Regions from separate parts of the Pseudomonas sp. AC169 genome, predicted to be linked through region 4. Evidence: predicted binding sites of a transcription regulator. Region 4 holds the regulator's gene; each other region holds the start of a gene.
What was found. The regulator FliA, encoded in region 4, starts transcription of late flagellar genes. The targets are predictions, from matches to a motif close to CTAAAGTTTNNNNNNNNNNNGCCGNTAA.
Positions count from the first base shown of each region.

Region 1: the regulator FliA is predicted to act here: its motif matches at 2,040-2,067, upstream of flgM (flagellar biosynthesis anti-sigma factor FlgM).
Region 2: the regulator FliA is predicted to act here: its motif matches at 2,102-2,129, upstream of ACZZ0G_RS26475 (methyl-accepting chemotaxis protein).
Region 3: the regulator FliA is predicted to act here: its motif matches at 1,856-1,883, upstream of motA (flagellar motor stator protein MotA).

Region 1 covers NZ_OZ409866.1:928,399-931,956, reverse strand. Annotated here, with positions in the region: gene ACZZ0G_RS04195 (MFS transporter) at 1-252, shown strand, start outside; gene ACZZ0G_RS04190 (flagellar brake protein) at 327-1,073, opposite strand; gene ACZZ0G_RS04185 (flagella synthesis protein FlgN) at 1,162-1,629, opposite strand; gene flgM (flagellar biosynthesis anti-sigma factor FlgM) at 1,678-2,004, opposite strand; gene flgA (flagellar basal body P-ring formation chaperone FlgA) at 2,153-2,914, opposite strand; gene ACZZ0G_RS04170 (chemotaxis protein CheV) at 2,997-3,558, shown strand, end outside.
Region 2 covers NZ_OZ409866.1:5,939,678-5,943,235, forward strand. Annotated here, with positions in the region: gene pnuC (nicotinamide riboside transporter PnuC) at 1-84, opposite strand, end outside; gene ACZZ0G_RS26475 (methyl-accepting chemotaxis protein) at 340-1,974, opposite strand; gene ACZZ0G_RS26480 (undecaprenyl-diphosphate phosphatase) at 2,280-3,110, shown strand; gene ACZZ0G_RS26485 (DUF1294 domain-containing protein) at 3,107-3,538, shown strand.
Region 3 covers NZ_OZ409866.1:3,196,114-3,199,671, forward strand. Annotated here, with positions in the region: gene rhdA (thiosulfate sulfurtransferase) at 1-204, opposite strand, end outside; gene ACZZ0G_RS14440 (HDOD domain-containing protein) at 247-1,785, opposite strand; gene motA (flagellar motor stator protein MotA) at 1,952-2,803, shown strand; gene motB (flagellar motor protein MotB) at 2,807-3,558, shown strand, end outside.
Region 4 covers NZ_OZ409866.1:4,534,316-4,537,873, forward strand. Annotated here, with positions in the region: gene flhF (flagellar biosynthesis protein FlhF) at 1-1,114, shown strand, start outside; gene fleN (flagellar synthesis regulator FleN) at 1,231-2,061, shown strand; gene fliA (RNA polymerase sigma factor FliA) at 2,058-2,798, shown strand; gene ACZZ0G_RS20345 (chemotaxis response regulator CheY) at 2,965-3,336, shown strand; gene ACZZ0G_RS20350 (protein phosphatase CheZ) at 3,355-3,558, shown strand, end outside.

The DNA of each region.
Region 1 (3,558 bases), 3.6 Mb from region 4:
CTGCATCAGGTCGACGATGCGCCGTTGCATCACGTGGCCATGCCCGACAGCATGTCCAGCTCGCCGTTGGTGGCCGCCCTCGATCCTCGCGTAGATGAGCAAGTGGTGCAGGAGCAGATGGTGCAGGACCCGGTGCAGACGCCGGTGAGTCCCGAGCCCGAACCTGATACTCAGCCAGAACCTGCGGCAGACGCCGAACCGGATAGCGGCAACGACAAGCCTGCACCGGATATCAGTGGCGGCAGACCTTGATCTGAATAAAAAACACCGCGCATAAAAAAGGGCAGTCCCACCAGGGGCTGCCCTTTTTTATTGGTCGCTGCGAATCACATGTCGTCTTTGTCGAAACGGCGTGCTTCACGTTGCAACTGATACACGAAACGCTCGACGTTACGCGCTGCCTGACCACTGATGTTGTGGAAGCGCAGGCCGGCGAAGGTGATGTTGAGTTTTTCTTCGAAGTGCAGATAACGCAGTTCGACGGAGGTTGGCTGGTTGCCGAACAGTGGCGGGGCGATCAAACGGTCATAAACCTGACCCAGTTGCAGGCGATCAGTGATATCGCCTTCGAAACGCAGCTTGCAGCCGGTTGCGGAGATATCCAGCAGTTTGCCGTTGATCGGTGCCTTGAGCTTTTCGCCACCCAGTTCAACGCTGACCAGATCCGTCAGTTTCAGCGCGGCGCGGAAAGCGTTGCGGCGCTGGTGGTAAACCACTTCGGTCGGTAGCTCGCCGGTGTAGAAGCGATCACCGTCGGATTCTTCGATATTCAGCGTGCCGGTGCATTCCCAGGCGATGCGAACGCCTTCATGAAAACCTTCAACCTTGAACGGCTCACCGGCCAGCAGGAAGCGTTCGCCGTCACGGGGGATCATCTCGTCCAGCGCGATCGAAGCGCTGTCGCGGTCGACTTTGATCAGGTAGCTCTGGAAGCGCTGGCTGCGCTCATGGAAGGTGATGATCAGTGGATCGTGGCTTTCTTGCAGCTGGCGCAGGTTGCTGGAGATTTCCAGTGGCGTGGTAAGCACCTTAGGGGGCTGCGGAGCATCATCCGCGCTGAGGGCGTTGGACACGGTTTATCAATCTCCAGACAAAATATGACGACTAGCCAGCATTTTGCCAGCATGTTCCGCGGGTTGATAGAGCTGGCGCATCAACGGCTCATGCCTGGCTGAGCGGACGCGGTACGGCGGGTTTGGCAAAAGTGCCGCTGGCGTTATACAGCGCCGGCGCTTCACCACCCGTGAGGATCTTCAGCTGATTGGCCGTAGCGGCCTGCTGGATCTGGATCGACTGGCCATTCTTGACGTTTGCCGCCTGGCATTGAGCGATCAGATCGGTCAGGGCATCGCCCTGGCTGAGCAGTTGATCGCCAATGCTCGACTGGCCGGCCAGTTGCTCAAGACCTGTACGATCAGTCGGCAGGTTGAGGCTGGCGAGGATTTCACTGCGCTTGCGGCCATGCTGTTCAAGCAGAATGATCAACGCCTGTTTGTGCGCCAGAATTTCTTCCAGCAACGGCATGTCGCGACCGTGCAAGGCGAGGGATTCGGTTTGCAGTAAATCCAGCAATTGTTGAGCTGGAGCAAAGTCGTCGTTGATCAGTTGCAATAAATTAGTGTCGTGCATGGCTGGCCTTGGGTTTTAAGCGTCCAAAAGCCTGGCGCCGGCAAAAGCCTAGCGCTGGGCTTCGAAGTTGAGCAGTTTGCTGGCTACACGGTTGCTGTCGACTTTATAGCTGCCATCGGCAATCGCGGCTTTCAACTCGGCCACACGGGCTTTGTCGACAGCAGGTTGATCGCGCAGCTTGTCAGTGACCTTCTGCAACTGTTGAGCCTCATTGCTGAGGTGTACCGATTCCCCGCTTTTTGCGGTACTGGCCTGTTCGGCCGGGGTATTCAGCGGCGCGGAGGTGCCGGTTTCGGCGGTTTCCTTGGCGTTGCTGGTACGTGTACTGCCCGTAAGTGACGAGGAGCTGTTCAAACGGCTGAAATCGATGACCATGATAAAAACCTCTGGGAATTTGGACGCTTGCCATGTTTTCGGCCATCCCCTGGAAAACTTTAGGCACATTTGCAATGAGCCTTGCATGCGCCGGCGCGTGTCCTGCTGCGGCACAGTTTAGGGAACAGCCGGGGCTAGCGCCAGTTTTCTACATCGCCACTTCCACTTGGCCGGGCGCGGTGACTTGCGCCTTGATGACCCGTTGCGAGTTTAGGTTTTTCACGCGGATCTGTTCTTTCAAACCGCCATTGGCCAGGGCTTCACCGGGCATTCGCACGGCGAGTGTGCCGCTGCGGGCGGTGATCACCACTTGATCGCCTTTGCGCACGACTTCGGCCTGTTCCAGATGCACCAGGGTAATGACCTGATCGGCGACCGTTGGTCGGGTTAATTTCTGTCCGATCGCTTCGTCTACCGAAGTCAGAAAGCCTTGGTTGATCGTGCTCACATCGCGTTCACGCAAGGTCACGTCCTGAGGCTCGATAATCCCTGCGCGTTTCAGCGGCCGGGTGGTCGTCACGATCTCGCGAAACAGGCGGACTTGAGCGGGCACGAACACGGTCCAGGGCGAGGCGCCCTCACAGCGGACCTTCACGGTAACCCGGCCCAATGGACGTGCCGGGCTCTCCAAAGTCGCTGTCAATTCCTTGTCGCACATAGGCATGCGCATACGGGGGTCGAGCTGGTTGACTTCGATTTCGTAGCGGCCTTCCGTTTGACTGGTAGCCAGATAGTCTTCTACGGTGAACTCAAGAAAGCCCTGAGTGACGCCGATAAGCATGTCAGGCAAGGTAACCGCATCAGCAATGGCAGGGCTGCCAGCGAAAAAGCAGCAGACGGCTGACATCGCGCAAAGGCTTTTGCGAGCGCGGGATGTCAGGTGTCGGAAAAATGTCGTTTGAGCGTTCATACGAGTTAAAAAGCAAGCGCCGTGCCGTTTAGCAATGAATGTGCGTCGCAACAACACTTGGCGTTGGTGTAGGAGTCTGGGCATGGCTGGTGTAATGGATTCGGTGAACCAGCGCACGCAACTGGTGGGGCAGAATCGCCTGGAGCTGTTGTTGTTCCGTCTTGACGGTCAGCAGCTCTACGGAATCAACGTGTTCAAGGTACGGGAAGTGTTGCAGTGCCCGTCGCTGACGTTGATGCCCAAGTCCAGTCCTGTCGTGTGCGGGGTGGCAAATATCCGGGGGGCGACCATTCCGATCCTTGATCTGGCAATGGCCACCGGTTCCGGAGCGTTGAAGGACAAGAACAACCCGTTCGTGATCATCACGGAGTACAACACCAAGACCCAGGGTTTCCTGGTTCGCTCGGTGGAGCGCATCGTCAACATGAACTGGGAAGAGATTCATCCACCACCCAAGGGCACGGGTCGCGATCATTACCTGACCGCTGTGACTCGGGTGGACAATCAGTTAGTCGAAATCATCGACGTCGAGAAAGTGCTGGCGGAAGTTGCGCCGACACCGGAAGCGATTTCGGTGGGCGTGGTCGATGTCGAGACCCAGACCAAGGCATTGTCGTTGCGTGTCTTGACGGTCGATGACTCGT
Region 2 (3,558 bases), 1.4 Mb from region 4:
CGGCCAGCACCACGGATTCTGTTTGACCGTCAGCCATACGGCGATCACACCGAGGGCGGCAGCAAACAGTTCAAGCCCGGACATGGGGGTTCCTTGGTGAAGTGAAAGAAGGAGGCGGATTGTACTGCATTCGCCCAAACCCCTCACCCTAACCCTCTCCCAGAGGGAGAGGGGACTGACCGAGTTGGATGTTCGAGATACGCCGACCTGATCTTTCTGTGTTGAATCCATAATCGAATCGATTTTTCAGGTCGACGTATAGCTTGAGACACCTCGGTCGGCCCCCTCTCCTCGGGGAGAGGGCTGGGGTGAGGGGTGGGCTCACCAGAGTCATACGGGTCAGACGCGGAACTGGCGTAACAGGGCGTTCAGTTGTTCGCTCAATTGGCCGAGGCGCAGGCTGGCTGCGCTCGACTGTTCGGCTGCGATCGCCGTGCTGTGCGAGAGGCCAGCGGCCTGGGTGACGTTCTGATTGATGTCCTCGACCACATGCGCCTGTTGCAGCGTAGCGCTGGCAATCGACGCATTCAGACCATTGAGGTTGCGCAACGCCTGGCCAATGGCATTCAGGCTCGCCCCGGCCAGTCCTGCTTGTTCGATGGTCAATTGCGACGCCTTGCTGCTGTCGCCGATGACCTTCACGGCCGCCTCGGAATGGTTCTGCAGACGTTCGATCATCGACTGGATTTCCGCCGTCGATTTCTGCGTACGCTGCGCCAACAAGCGCACTTCATCGGCGACCACGGCAAAGCCGCGCCCTTGCTCACCGGCGCGGGCCGCTTCAATTGCCGCGTTGAGCGCGAGCAGGTTGGTCTGCTCGGCAATCGAGCGGATCACTTCCAGCACGCTGCCGATCTGGGTGCTTTCGGCAGCCAGGGTGCGAATCACTTCAACCGCTTGATCAATGGTGCCTGACAGCTTGTCGATCTGCTGCAAGCTGCCATCGATGTTGATCTGGCCCTGTTGCGCCTGCGCTTCGGCGTCGCGCATTTCGGCGGCGGCGTGCTCGGCGTTCTTCGCCACGTCCTGCACGCCATAGGTCACTTCGTTGATCGCCGTGGCCACCAGTTCCATCTGCTGCGATTGCTGCTGGCTGCGCTGCTGGGCCTGCGAGGCGTCATTGCCCAGTTCGCTGGACGACTGGCCCAGGGCGCTGGCTGACACCTGCAAGTCACCGATCACCCGGCGCAGTTTGGCGGTAAAGGCATTGAAGTGATGCGCCAGTTCAGTGACTTCATCCTTGCCATGAGTATCGAGGCTGCGGGTCAGGTCGCTTTCACCGCTGGCGATGTTGGCCATCGCGTTCACGGTTTCCTGCAATGGACGGACGATGCTGCGCGCGATCAGGATCACCAGCAACGCCATGATCAGCGCAATCGCCAGGCCGATGACCGTAGCCTTGATCACCTGACCCTGGAATTCCGCTTGAACGTCGTCAACGTAAACCCCGGAGCCGAGCACCCAGCCCCACGGCTCGAACAGTTTGACGTAGGAGGTCTTGGCCACCGGCTCACTGGCGCCCGGTTTTGGCCAACGGTAGTCGACCATGCCGGCGCCTTTGGATCGGGCGATGGCGACCATCTCGTTGAACACCGCAAAACCGTCCGGGTCGCGGATCGCCGAGAGGTTTTGGCCTTCGAGTTTCGGGTTGGTCGGGTGCATGACCATCACAGGCGTGAGGTCGTTGATCCAGAAATAATCGCTCTGGTCATAACGCAAACCACGAATTGCCGTCAGCGCCTGTTTCTGCGCCGCTTCTTTGGTCAGGGTGCCGGCGGTTTCGAGGTCGTGGTAATAGGTCAGCAGGCCGCTGGCCGTCTGCACCACGTGCTGGGTTTTCTGGGCTTTGGCGTGATAGAGATCGTCGTGGATCTGCTTGAGCATCAACGCGCCCAAGGTCAGCAACATGACCACCGCCACAATCAAGATGAGCCACAAGCGTCGGCTGATCGACACACTGCGCAAGCTGTTCATAACGCTGTCACTCCGGATTCTTTTTCTTGTAATAAACGACCGCCAGCATCCAACCACGAATTTGTGAGCGGGCATACGCGACCCAAGTCGTATAACGCGGCAGCGCTATTAAGGCTTGTCTGTTAGGATTTCGGCCCCGCGCGTGAAAACCTGAATCCAAATTGATATTTCACGGAATTTTGACCGTTTCGTGTGGATCCTGTGCGTGCGGAATCGGTACAGCCATAACCAGCTACGCTGATCGCAGTGAACGAAAAAAAAATACTATCGGGGCATGCCCGCGTGCATCGCTCTTTGGGGGATTGATGGATCTTTGGACGGCCTTGCAGGCACTGATACTAGGAGTTGTAGAGGGGCTGACGGAGTTTTTGCCCATTTCCAGTACCGGACACCAGATCATCGTTGCCGACTTGCTCGATTTCGGCGGCGAACGAGCCATGGCGTTCAATATCATCATCCAGCTCGGCGCGATCCTCGCGGTGGTCTGGGAGTTTCGACGCAAGATTCTCGACGTGGTCATCGGCTTGCCGACCCAGCCGAGCGCACGACGTTTTACCGCCAACCTGCTGATCGCTTTCTTGCCCGCCGTGGTGCTGGGTGTGATCTTCGCCGACCTGATCCACGAATACCTGTTCAATCCGGTTACCGTCGCGGCTGCGCTGGTGGTGGGCGGCATCATCATGTTGTGGGCGGAAAAACGTCAGCATGAAGTGCACGCCGAGACGGTCGACGAGATCACCTGGAAGGATGCATTGAAAGTCGGCTTCGCCCAGTGTCTGGCGATGATCCCTGGCACTTCGCGCTCCGGCTCGACGATCATTGGCGGCTTGCTGTTCGGCCTGTCGCGCAAGACTGCCACCGAGTTTTCATTCTTCCTCGCGATGCCGACCATGGTCGGTGCGGCGGTCTACTCGGGCTACAAATACCGCGACCTGTTTGTGCCGGCGGACTTCCCGGTGTTTGCCATCGGTTTTGTCACCGCGTTTATCTTCGCCATGATTGCCGTGCGCGGCTTGCTCAAGTTCATTGCCAGCCACAGTTATGCGGCGTTTGCCTGGTATCGGATCGTGTTTGGTCTGGTCATCCTGGCAACGTGGCAGTTTGGCTGGATCGATTGGGCGGCGGCCAAGCCATGAGTGATTCCCGCGCACGCCGCCCCGAAGGGCGACCATCGGGTGGCAACAGCATCCAGAACCTGAAGCTTAAACTGGTCATTCTGCTGATCGTCTGCGCGTTGCCGTTGTTCGGCTCGGTGTCGATGTGGCTGCGCGGGATCTCGCTGGTGCCGCTGACCGCTTATGGCGTGGTCAGTGTGCTCGCGTTCTTCATGTATTGGGCCGACAAGCGCAAGGCGCGCGCGGATGCCTGGCGCACGCCGGAGAACATCCTTCATGCCGTGGAACTGGCCGGTGGCTGGCCGGGCGCGTTGATCGCCCAGCAGGTGTTCCGGCACAAGACGCGCAAGGTGTCGTTTCAGATTCTGTTCTGGGTGATTGTGCTGCTGCATCAGGTGTTCTGGATCGACCAGCTGTTTCTTGGCTCGAACTTGCTGGCGCTGTTCTAAAGAACTGCAAAAAACCAATG
Region 3 (3,558 bases), 1.3 Mb from region 4:
ATCGGCTTTCGCCGGCAGCAGGCCCGGTGCCGGCGGCTGGCCGAGCTGGGTGCGTTTCGGGTCGACAAAGCGTGCGCCGGGCAAATGACCTTCGGCATAACGGGCAGGACTGGTCAGGTCCACCAGAACCAGGTTGCTGGCCTCCAGCCGAGGAAGCAAGTCGCTCGGTTCGATGACGAGCGGCAAGCCAGAGAAGTCAGACATGTGAGGTCTCCAGAGCACAAAGGGGAGGATTGTAGCGCAGCCTCATCGGCCACGGCTGCTAAAGCTGTGCAGGGCTTTTTCGATGCACTGCGCGGTTTTGCCAAAGGCTTGCACGGTGATGTCGGCGAACGGCCCGCCGCCCTGATCGGCGACGACGATCATGATCACCCGGCCATTGTTGACCAGCGAGCGCAGGAACAGATGTTCGCCGCGAAACAGCGTGCGCAGGCTCGCGGGCAGCAGGGCGGAGAACTGGGCGTTGTTCTCGGGATTGATCCGCACCTGCGCCTGTTGCGCAAGCAGCCGTTGCAGGACCTTGCTCTGGCTGACGACAAAATTCAGCGCCGCCGCTTCTTTCGGCAAACCATAGGTTTGCTGCACGCGCAGACTGGATTGCGTGCGGTCGGCCATCAGGATCATCACCCGGCGCATGCCGCTGGCGGCCAAGGCATCGCGCGCGGCGACGGTCAGGCTCATCGCATTGGTGAAGCGACTCGGTTCTGCGAGCAATTCGGCGCATTGTTTGCGCCATTGGCCCAGGTCTTCAGCGGAGGGCGCGGCGGCGGGCAACATGCCGGCCGGCAAACGACGCGTGCCCCACGGCCACAGCAGTGAAACCGCTGGGTGCCACAAATCGGCCATCGCATGCTGACGCGCGCTGTTGGCGGCTTGCTGGTGCAACTGTTGTTGCACCTCGTCCATGGAAATTTGCAGATAAAGGCTGGTCAGGTACTGCCAACGCTCGCTGTGCGGACTGTCCCAGGCCTGTTGCGCCGACAGCGCCAGACCATTGGCCAGCAGTACGGTATTGGCCGGCTGGTTGAGCCAGCGGCGCAGCGTCGGATCGTCGTCGAGGCGATTCTGCTGGCGCAGCGGGTGTTCGCTGTCGCGGGCGATGCGCAACACTTTCACCAGTTCGCGCTGTTCACTGAGCAGCAGTTTATAGCCCTGCTGCACCCAGATCGGCAGGTGCCAGGCCTCGACCAGCGCTTCGGCGATTTTCAGCAGGCGCACGCCGAACAATTGCTTTTCGACCGTTCGCGCCGATTCGCCCTTGTGGATAACCCGCAGTTCCCACTCTTCGAGCAATTGCGGATAGGTCAGCGCCAATGGCCATAACGGCGACAGAAACAGCAGGCTGCCCCAATGAATGTCCTGCCACAGCCGCGCCAGGCGACTGGCGAAAAAACCATTGGCCTGTTGCGTCGCGTGCTGGCTGATCATCTGCAACTGGCGCAGGGCCTTGGGAATCTGCATCTGCGGTTCGACTGGCAGGCGCGCGAGCAATTCTTCGGTCCGCGCCAGGCCGAGACGGTTGATCGCCACCTCGAGATTTTCCGCTGGAGCGGCCATGGTGCCGTGGGTGTGACGATTCGCCTCACGGATGATGCTCAAGGCCAGCGCCGGGCTGTCTTGCATCAAGTCGGCGATGTCGCGCAACGAGCTGCGATTGTCGCGAATCGCCCGACATACCTTGTCGTGAGACTCTTGCGGCACGGGCAGCCGGACGCCATCGAGCAACTTTACCCAGCCGTCGAGGGTGGTCGGTTTTGCGTGTGGGACGTTCGTTTCATTAGCCATGTCTGGACGGGATCTTCACTGACTGTAGACGCGCCCGGCATGGGCTAAATTGGCTTTTCGCCTGAACTGGCTATAGTCTGGCGCAGTTTTGCCGATAAGTAGAAGAAGAGATTTTTTAACTTCCGAATATGACCTTGAACCCGACTTAAATAAGTACTTTCTACCTATGGCTAAAATTATCGGCATCATCGTCGTATTCGCGAGCGTGCTCGGCGGATACGTGCTCTCCCACGGCAAGATTGCCGCCCTGATCCAGCCCTTCGAGGTGTTGATCATCGGTGGTGCTGCACTCGGTGCATTCCTGCAGGCCAACCCCGGCTACATGACGATGCACGTGCTCAAGAAATCCCTGAGCATGTTCAGTTCGCGCTTCAGCCACACGTTTTATCTGGAAGTGTTGGGCCTGATCTACGAGATCCTCAACAAGAGCCGCCGCGAAGGCATGATGGCCATTGAAGGCGACATCGAAGATGCCGCTGCGAGCCCGATCTTCGCCAAGTACCCGGCAGTGCTCAAAGACGAACGCATGACCGCGTTCATCTGCGATTACCTGCGCATCATGTCGTCCGGCAACATGGCCCCGCACGAGCTCGAAGGCTTGTTCGACATGGAGCTGTACAGCCTCAAAGAAGACCTCGAACATCCGTCCCACGCGGTGAACGGCATCGCCGACGCCATGCCCGGTTTCGGTATCGTCGCGGCGGTACTCGGCATCGTGGTGACCATGGCTTCCCTGGGTGAAGGCGATCAGAAGTCCATCGGTCTGCACGTCGGTGCGGCACTGGTCGGTACCTTCTTCGGTATTCTCGCGGCGTACGGTTTCTTCGGCCCGTTGGCGCATTCCCTGGCCCACGATGCCAAGGAAGAGCTGAACGTCTACGAAGCCATCAAAGCTTCGCTGGTGGCTTCGGCTTCCGGCATGCCGCCATCGCTGGCGGTCGAGTTCGGTCGCAAGGTTTTGTACCCGGCCCACCGTCCAAGCTTTGCCGAGCTGGAACAAGCCGTTCGCGGTCGCTAAGCCATGGAAAATAATCAGCCGATTATCATCAAGCGCGTCAAGCGCATAGCCGGCGGGCATCACGGCGGGGCGTGGAAAATCGCCTTCGCCGACTTCGCCACGGCGATGATGGCGTTCTTCCTGGTGTTGTGGCTGCTGTCCACCGCGACACCGGAGCAGAAGATCGCCATCGCCGGTTACTTCAAGGATCCGGTCGGCTTCTCCGAAAGCGGCACGCCGTACATCATCGACCTGGGCGGCACGCCGACCCTGGCGCCGGAAAACACCCTCAACCCGGAAGTGAAATCGCAGCCGCAACCGGACAAGGTCACGGTCGATACCGAACAGGTTGAAGGCATGGCCGAGCAGGTCGAGAAGGAACGTCTGGAACTGCTTCTGCAAGAACTGCAGAACAAGGTCGACGAGAACCCGCAGTTGCAGAAGTTCAAGGACCAGATCCTCTTCGAGATCACCCCTAACGGCTTGCGCATCCAGATCATGGACGCGGAAAACCGGCCGATGTTCGACTCCGGTTCTGCACGCTTGAAACCGTACTTCGAAGACATCCTGCTGGCCATGGCCGACACCATCAAAGCGGTGCCGAACAAGATCAGCATCAGCGGCCACACTGACGCCAAGCCGTACACCGGCACTGGCGATTTCGGTAACTGGGAGCTGTCGGCCAACCGCGCCAACGCGGCTCGCCGTGCGTTGATCGCCGGCAGCTATCCGGATGCGCAAGTCGCGCGGGTGGTGGGTTATGCCTCTTCGGCGCT
Region 4 (3,558 bases):
CGAGTTGAGCCTGCGTGGCGAAGCCGATGGCAACAGCAATCGTCAGATCTTTGCCGGTCTGCCATTGACCGCTGGCCTGCCGCTGACCGCCGCTGAACCGCTGACCGAGCCGACTTACGCCGCTCCGTCGCGTCCGGCCCCGACGCCTGCGCAGCCATCGGCCGGCGTTGATCCGCGTGCCTTGGATTCAATGCGCTTTGAATTGAACAGCCTGCGTGAGCTGATGGAAGTTCAGCTCGGCACTCTGGCCTGGAATCAGCTGCAAGGCAGCCGTCCGGCGCAAGCCAATCTGTATCGCCGTCTGCAGCGTATCGGCCTGTCCGGCCCGCTGTCGCGCGATCTGCTGGCGATGATCACCGATATCGAAGAACCCCGTCAGGCCTGGCGCATGCTGCTCGCGCACTTGGCACGGATGATTGCCGTACCGGAAGTCGAGCCGCTGGAAGAGGGTGGTGTGATTGCCATGGTCGGCCCTGCCGGCATGGGCAAGACCACCACGCTGGCCAAGCTGGCCGCGCGTTACGTGCTCAAGTACGGCGCGCAGAATGTCGCGCTGGTGAGCATGGACAGTTTCCGTATCGGCGCCCAGGAACAACTGAAGACGCTGGGCCGCATTCTCAATGTGCCGGTGACCCACGTCGATCCGGGCCAATCGCTGGTGCAGGCGCTGGATCCATTGCTGCGCAAACGCGTGGTGTTGATCGATACTGCCGGCCTGCAAGCCAGCGATCCGGCTCTGCGCATGCAGCTCGAAAGTCTGGCCGGACGTGGCATCCGTTCAAAAAATTATCTGGTCTTGGCAACCACCAGCCAGAAACAGGTTCTAACCGCCGCTTATCACAGTTACAAGCGTTGCGGGCTCGCCGGGTGCATCCTGACTAAACTGGATGAAACGGCCAGCCTTGGCGAAGTGTTGAGCCTGGCGATCAGTCATGAATTGCCGGTCGCGTACCTGACCGATGGCCCACGGATTCCAGATGATTTGCATCTGCCGCGCCGTCATCAACTGGTCAGCCGCGCCGTCAGCGTGCAAATGCAGGAAGAACCCAGCGAAGAAGCCATGGCTGACATGTTCGCTGATATCTATCACAGCCCGACCAAGCAGGTAGGCTGAGGTATTCATGAACAGTTTTTGTACCTACATCGATGGTCTGCCATGCATTGTTCCGGTTGTGAACGCGCAGCCAGTAATGTGGCCTCCGTCTATGCAAGACAAGGTAAAGAAATAACATGGGCAGCATGCATCCCGTACAGGTGATCGCGGTGACCGGCGGCAAAGGTGGCGTCGGCAAGACTAACGTGTCAGTGAACTTGTCTCTGGCTCTGGCAGAGCTTGGCCGTCGGGTCATGCTGCTGGACGCCGATCTGGGACTGGCGAACGTCGACGTTTTGTTGGGTCTGACCCCTAAACGCACATTGGCCGACGTGATCGAAGGCCGTTGCGAATTGCGCGACGTGCTGTTGCAAGGCCCTGGTGGCATTCGCATCGTGCCGGCCGCGTCCGGCACGCAGAGCATGGTGCACCTGAGCCCGGCGCAGCATGCCGGTCTGATTCAGGCGTTCAGCGACATCGGCGACAATCTCGATGTGCTGGTGATTGACACCGCTGCGGGTATTGGTGACTCGGTAGTCAGTTTCGTGCGCGCAGCCCAGGAAGTGTTGCTGGTGGTCTGCGACGAGCCGACTTCCATTACCGACGCCTACGCGCTGATCAAACTGCTCAACCGCGATTACGGCATGAACCGCTTCCGCGTCCTCGCCAACATGGCGCAGAGCCCGCAGGAAGGGCGCAACCTGTTCGCCAAGTTGACCAAGGTCACGGATCGCTTCCTTGACGTGGCCCTACAATACGTCGGCGCCGTGCCTTACGACGAAAGCGTGCGTAAAGCGGTGCAGAAGCAGCGCGCGGTGTACGAAGCCTTTCCGCGTTCCAAGTGCGCACTGGCGTTCAAGGCGATCGCGCAGAAGGTCGATACCTGGCCGCTGCCCGCCAACCCGCGTGGCCACCTTGAGTTTTTCGTCGAGCGCCTCGTGCAGCAAACGGCAGGGCCCGTGCTATGACCGCAAGCGGTATGAACTACTACAAGAAGTCGGCACGTGACGCGCAGTACGAGTTGATCGAGCGTTACGCGCCACTGGTCAAACGCATTGCCTATCACTTGCTGGCGCGATTGCCGGCGAGTGTGCAGGTCGAAGACCTGATCCAGGCCGGGATGATCGGCCTGCTCGAAGTCTCGACCAAATATGACGCCAGCAAAGGCGCCAGTTTCGAAACGTACGCGGGCATACGAATCCGCGGCGCGATGCTCGACGAAGTGCGCAAAGGGGACTGGGCGCCACGCTCGGTTCACCGCAATACCCGGATGGTCAGCGACGCAATTCGCTCAATTGAAGCTAAAACCGGCCGTGACGCTAAAGATCACGAGGTTGCAGCCGAACTCCAATTGAGTCTCGACGATTATTACGGGATTTTGAATGACACCTTGGGCAGCCGCCTGTTCAGTTTCGACGACCTGTTGCAGGACGGCGAACACGAAGGGCTGCACGAGGATGGCGCGAGTGCTCATCTTGAGCCGTCACGCGATCTGGAAGATGAACGTTTCCAGGCCGCGCTGGCGGACGCGATTGCCAATTTGCCGGAGCGTGAGCGACTGGTGTTGGCGCTGTACTACGACGAAGAGCTGAACCTCAAGGAAATCGGTGAAGTCCTTGGCGTCAGTGAATCGCGGGTCAGCCAGTTACACAGCCAGTGCGCGGCCCGTTTGCGGGGGCGTTTGGGGGAGTGGCGAGCGCGCTGAAGGCGGTGTGGGGACACTGCGAACGAGGCTGGTGCGGTGATGAACAGCACCGGTCTTGCTCTGTTGTGCTCCAGACAGTCTTCGAGTGCTGCGCCGATTGATTGAAGTGGCGCGTCCAGGTGCTGGGCGCGTTTAAGACTGCTTGGAGGTCGAATTGAACAAAGACATGAAAATCCTCATCGTTGATGACTTCTCAACGATGCGGCGGATCATCAAGAACCTGCTGCGTGATCTTGGGTTCACCAACACCGTCGAGGCTGACGATGGCGTGACTGCCATTCCGGTGCTCAACAGCGGCAGCATCGACTTTCTGGTAACGGACTGGAACATGCCGGGCATGACCGGTATCGACCTGCTGCGTCACGTGCGTGCCGATGAAAAACTCAAGCACCTGCCAGTGCTGATGGTGACTGCAGAAGCCAAGCGCGAGCAGATCATCGAGGCCGCTCAGGCCGGTGTGAACGGCTACGTAGTCAAACCTTTCACGGCTCAGGCGTTGAAAGACAAAATCGAGAAGATTTTCGAACGCATCGGCTGATGAACGCGCGGGGGAGCTATGGAGCATAACGAATCTTCACAGGGCGATTTCGAATCGACCCTGAAAAAACACGCGGTCGAACTGGTCGAAAGCCTTGAAAAAGGCAGGTTCGGCGACGCTGTGCAACTGATCCATGAGCTCAATCAGACCCGTGACCGTGGCCTGTATCAGGAAGTCGGCAAGCTCACACGTGAACTGCACAGTGCGATCGTCAATTTCCAG